Parasegetibacter sp. NRK P23: one gene and its partner. The protein of the gene in region 1 interacts with the protein of each later gene in a pairwise test. Links are inferred from orthologs where the notes say so. Each region holds a gene or a part of one and is shown on either strand. Other genes may lie near its edges.

Evidence for each region. Proteins that work in one complex are often made in the same cells at the same time.
Region 2: the proteins of M4J38_RS13490 (region 1) and priA interact in binary tests that used the Escherichia coli proteins (3 or more experiments, as listed by UniProt). The link is inferred for Parasegetibacter sp. NRK P23 from one-to-one orthologs.

What each region holds. Positions count from the first base shown.
Region 1 is NZ_JAMDLG010000001.1:3,336,020-3,338,889, forward strand. It holds M4J38_RS13490 (single-stranded DNA-binding protein), read left to right. Parts: upstream 1-1,151; coding sequence 1,152-1,589; downstream 1,590-2,870. Other genes in the region: mutY (A/G-specific adenine glycosylase), read left to right, coding at 28-1,086; gldE (gliding motility-associated protein GldE), read left to right, coding at 1,644-2,870. UniProt on the Escherichia coli protein: Plays an important role in DNA replication, recombination and repair. Binds to ssDNA and to an array of partner proteins to recruit them to their sites of action during DNA metabolism. Acts as a sliding platform that migrates on DNA via reptation.
Region 2 is NZ_JAMDLG010000015.1:15,815-18,925, reverse strand. It holds priA (primosomal protein N'), read left to right. Parts: upstream 1-396; coding sequence 397-2,826; downstream 2,827-3,111. Other genes in the region: M4J38_RS17575 (hypothetical protein), read right to left, coding at 2,846-3,111; M4J38_RS17585 (1-acyl-sn-glycerol-3-phosphate acyltransferase), read left to right, coding at 1-295.

The sequences.
Region 1 (2,870 bases):
GAAGATTCAAAATTCATGCCGGGGAATATGACGAACAGTAAGAACCCAACAGCGCGCCTCCTTGAATGGAACAGGACCATGAATGCACGGGAAATGCCGTGGAAAGGAGAAAAGGACCCCTACCGCATCTGGCTCAGCGAAATTATTTTACAGCAAACAAGAGTGGAGCAGGGAAGGGCTTATTATGAACGCTTCATTACAACGTATCCTACCATCTCCGCATTGGCAAAAGCACCTGACGATGCGGTTTTCAAGCTATGGGAAGGATTGGGCTATTATTCCCGCTGCCGCAACCTGCTGTTTACCGCAAGAAGGGTGCATAGCGAGTTTGATGGAAACTTTCCTTCCGCTTACGAGGATATTATTTCTTTGAAAGGGGTGGGGGCGTACACTGCTGCCGCAATTGCCTCCTTCGCTTTCGGGTTGCCGCATGCCGTGCTCGATGGCAATGTGTTCAGGGTATTGTCGAGGTACACCGGTTCGGCCGTGCCGATAGATTCCACGGAAGGAAAGAAACACTTCGCCGCATTAGCGGAAGCATGGCTCGATAAAAAAAATCCTGCGGAATGGAACCAGGCCATTATGGATTTCGGGGCATTGGTATGTACGCCGAAACAGCCTTCCTGTGAGACCTGTCCGTTGAATAAGGATTGTGTCGCCTCTCATACCAATACCGTTGCAAAACTTCCTGTGAAATCCAAGCAACTGGTCAAGAGGACCCGGTATTTAAACTATGTTGCCGCCTCGTATAATAACGGTGTATACATCAGGAAAAGAACGGATAAGGACATATGGAAAGACCTGCATGAATTCATATTGATAGAAACCGATGAACCTATTTCCGCGGATGAGCTGGTTCGCCGTGTATCCCTGCCCGGTATAGAAGCCATACAAGCTTTACCTGTTGTAAAACATGTGCTTACGCACCAGACACTGCATGTACAGGTAGTGGCGGCGCGGTTATTGCGTAAGCCGGAACTGGAAGATGCATACCTGTATGTGCCTTTCAACAGGCTCACTGAATACGCTTTCCCCATCGTTTTAAAACGGTTTCAGGAGGCAAAACATTTCTTTCTTTTTACCTGAAATTCAGTTAACTTTAAAAGGCATATATCAGAAAGGAGTTTGTAAAATCAACAAATCAATACACTATGCGTGGCGTTAACAGAGTGATGCTCATTGGAAACCTCGGTAAAGATCCGGATGTGCAGTTCCTGGAAGGAAACATAGCGGTGGCGAAGTTCCCGCTGGCAACAACGGAAACCTATAAAGACAGAGCAGGCAAACTGATCTCGCAAACGGAATGGCATACAGTGGTACTTTGGCGCGGCCTCGCCGAACTCGCACAGAAATACCTCCACAAAGGAAGCCTGGTGTACATTGAAGGGAGATTACGGACCCGCAGTTGGGAAGATAAGGAAGGCAATAAAAAATTCGCTACGGAAGTGGTCGGGGATAACCTGATCATGCTGGATAAAAGAGCCGACGGGCACGGACCGGCACATCTTCCCAATGGAGAAGGGATAGAAGGAATGGGAAACCATGATATTCCACCGCTTTCAGATCCCAATGAAGACCTCAGCTTCTGATTCTGTGAAGTCTAATCCTTAGATTTGCCCAATTCTTAACGAAAACCCATCGCTTTGGACCCTCACACGGTTGACATACCCCACTCGTTTTTCCTGCTCCAGGCCAGCTCGCAGGGAACAACGGTGCTGCTTATCGTTATCATCGTATTGCTTATTTTCTCCTTCCTTGTTTCAGGTGCGGAAGTGGCTTTTTTCTCCCTGACCTACAAGGACCTGAACATGCTCAAAACCCGGCAGCACACGGCCGCACGTAAAATCATCGAACTGCTCTCCGCCCCTAAAACATTGCTGGCATCGTTGCTGATCGCCAACAGTTTCGTGAATATTTGTCTAATTATTCTTTCCAATTTCGCCATTGATATGGTGTTAACGGGCATCGATAATACCATTCTCCTTTATGCGATAAAAATCGGGATCATTGGATTTGTGCTGATGCTTTTCGGAGAGGTGCTTCCCAAAGTATGGGCCACACAGAACAACCTCCGCTTCGCTTACAGCGCCGCTCCGGTCGTGGCCGCCATTCACTCCCTGCTGCGCGGTTTCAGCGGCTGGCTCGTGGGCTATTCCGATAGCCTGGAGAAAAGACTTGGTGCGAAAAGCCAGCAGTATTCGCTCAAAGAATTGGATGACGCGATTGACCTTACTTCCAATGGCGATGCCACTGAAGAAGAAAAAAATATCCTGAAAGGCATCGTGAAATTCGGGAACATTACGGTGAAGCAGATTATGCGCACCCGTCTGGATGTGTCCGGTATCGATTACAATACTTCCTTCCTGGAACTCAAAAGGAAAGTGGAGGAACAACATTATTCGCGGCTGCCGGTTTTTAAAAAAAGCATGGATGAAGTGGCCGGACTGATCCATACCAAGGACCTCATCCCATACCTCAATGAGGCTGATGATTTCAACTGGCATTCACTGATCCGTCCGCCGTATTTTGTGCACGAACAGAAAATGGTGCGCGACCTGCTGCAGCAATTCCGCGTGAAACGTATCCACTTCGCGGTTGTGGTGGATGAATTCGGGGGCACAAGCGGTATCGTGACCCTGGAAGATATTATGGAAGAAGTGATCGGCGATATCAAAGATGAATTTGATGACGAGGAGAGCGTGAACAAGAAACTCGATGAGCATACCTATATTTTCGAAGGCAAAACCATGATCAACGACATGTGCCGGATCATGGGGCTGCCGGCCACCACCTTCGACGAAGTGCGTGGCGACAGTGATTCACTCGCCGGACTGGTCCTGGAACTGGCAGGAGAATTCCCCGCACAGGAT
Region 2 (3,111 bases), on another replicon or contig:
ATCCATCTTCCTTTTTCCGGAAGGAACTTTTAATGAAACAGGCGCGCCGCTGAAAGAATTTTTCGATGGCGCTTTCCGGCTGGCCATTGAAATGCAGGTGCCCGTGCAACCCGTGCTTTTCCCTGATACCATGGAAAGAATGCACTACAAAAGCTTACTGGAACTGAATCCCGGAAAGTGTCGCTCGGTTTACCTGGAGCCCGTTCCAACGGAAGGACTTACCATGAAGGACCTGCCCACGTTGAAAGCGGAAGTGCACCGCAGGATGGAAGCGGGTTTGCTGGCATGTAGGTGAAAAAACGGTTGTGGCTCGGTGTTAAAACGGATGGCTGCATTTTTGCCGTCCACTTATTCCTTCCTAACTTGGCTGCTTAATTCCTGAATTTGTTTGTAGAAGTGATCATACCATTGGCGTTGCCAAAGAACTTTACCTGGTCGGTCCCCCCTGAATGGGCGGATCAGGTGAAACCAGGCATCAGGGTGGAAGTGGTATTGGGGAAGAATAAAAAATACGCCGGGCTGGTGAAGAAGGTGCACCACCTGCCGCCACAGGGTTTCGATCCCAAACCAATCCTGAACATACTCGACAATGAACCGATCGTGTATGAGCACCAGTTGCAGTTCTGGGAATGGATGGCGGGGTATTATATGTGCACGGAAGGAGATGTGATGCAGGCTGCGCTCCCTTCTCATTTTAAGCTCTCAAGTGAGACCGTGCTGAATTACAACGAAGTATACGGAGACGATTTTCAGGAACTGGATGAAGAAGAGTTCCTGGTGGCAGAAGCATTGCTGATCCGGAAGGAACTGCGGATCGCCGAGGTGCAGCAAATTTTGGATGCGAGCCATGTGTATCCTGTGATCAAGCGGCTGATCGACCGGCAGGTATGTCATGTATGGGAGTCGTTGAAAGACACATATAAAGAGAAGAAGGAAAATTATGTATTGCTGCATCCGGATTTCGGGGAAGAAGCGCGCCTGGAAGAATTGCTGAACAACTGGTCGCGTGCGCCCAAGCAAATGGAGTTGCTGCTGGCGTACCTGCACCTGCAGAAAACAATGGGCGAGGTGAGCCAGGCTGATTTGTTGAAGAAGTCCGATGCCACGGCTGCGCAACTGAAAGGACTGGTCGAGAAGAATATCCTGCGCGTTGAAAAAAGATCGGTGGACAGAATAAGGTACCTGCCCAAAGATGTGAACATTGATTTTGAATTGTCTGAAGCACAGCAACAGGCTTTGAGAGCCGTGAAGGATAACCTGGAAGAGAAGCCGGTATGTTTGCTGCACGGTGTTACGGGAAGCGGGAAAACGCAGTTGTACATTCACCTGATGGAAGAATGTATCCGGAAGGGGCAACAGGTATTGTACATGTTGCCGGAGATCGCACTTACCGCGCAGATTATTCGTCGGTTGCAGAAGCATTTCGGTGGGCACATCGCCATCTACCATTCACGTTTTAACGCGAATGAAAGGATCGAGATATGGAACAAAGTGAAGTCGGGTGATATCAGGATCGTATTAGGCGCGCGTTCCGCGATATTTATGCCGTTCCGTCAATTAGGGCTGGTAATTTGCGACGAAGAACACGATACCTCTTTCAAACAGCAGGAACCTGCGCCACGTTACCATGCGCGGGACGCGGCGATCTATTTATCCGCGATGCTGAAAGGAAAAGTATTGCTGGGCAGCGCAACGCCTTCACTGGAAACTTACCACAACGCGGTGCAGGGGAAGTTTGGGTTGGTAAAACTGAACCAGCGTTACGGAGATGCTTCCCTGCCGGAAATCACGTTGCTGGATACCCGAAAGATGTTCAGTAAGGAAACCGGGAAGATCGTGATCGCGCCGGAACTTACCGAAGCCATACGCACATCGGTTGAAGCCGGGAAGCAGGTGATCCTTTTCCAGAACAGGCGGGGATATTCTCCCTACCAGTTGTGCGGCACCTGCGGCTGGATACCGCAGTGTAAAAATTGTAATGTTTCGCTTACCTACCACAAGTATTCACATAAGCTGCACTGCCACTATTGTGGAACGGTCTATCCACCGGTGCATATCTGTGAAAAATGCGGTAACCACCAGTTCGTACAGCGGAACTTTGGAACGGAAAGGATTGAGGAGGAACTCCTGGCGCAGTTGCCCGAAGCGAAGATCGCGCGGATGGATATGGATTCAGTGAAGGGAAAACATGCCCATGACCAGTTGATTCAACAGTTTGAACAACAGAAAGTAAATGTACTTGTGGGCACCCAGATGGTGGTGAAAGGACTGGATTTTGAACACGTGGACCTCGTAGGGATCCTGGATGCCGACAGTATTCTCGGGTTCACGGATTTCAGGGTAAACGAAAGAGCCTTTCAGTTGATGGAACAGGTGAGTGGAAGAGCTGGAAGAAAGGACCACAAAGGTAAAGTGATGATCCAGGTCTCGAACATCGCCCACCCGGTACTGGAGTTGGTAAGGAAACACGACTATGAAGGGTATTACCAGATGGACATCAGGAACAGGCAGGAGTTTTTCTATCCGCCCTTCTCAAGAATAATCACGCTGACCCTGAAGCACCGGGATAAAGATGTGGTGAAACTGGCCGCGTTCCGTTTTGCCGACATGCTTCGCCCTAAAACCGGGAACTATATGGTAGGACCGGCTGAACCCGTGGTGAACAGAGTAAGGAACATGTTCATTCAGGAGATCACCTGTAAACTGCCACGGGATACCAATTTTCTCCGGGACATCAAAGCGTTCATCCTGGACAGGATCGCGCTGTTGCACCAGGACAAACAATTCAGGCAGGTCATTATTACGCCCGATGTGGACGCGCTTTAATTAGCGGCACACAACCATTTTACTGCTCCGGAAGCGCATACCATTGCCTGTAAGCACGCCTGATGTACAGCAGGAGCATAACCAGCAACAACACCGCACCTGCTATTTCTGCGTAAGCAACGTAATCAGCAAAGCCGATGCTACTGTAGGTTTCCCAGTTTCCTGTGTTTTGCGCGTTTTCTATCAGTATCCGCGAATAAAGCGCATAGCCGATAAGGGGAACGAAGGGCAGCATATACACCCACAGGTTGAGTGAGATGCCCGTGACAATCGAGCGGCGCTTGC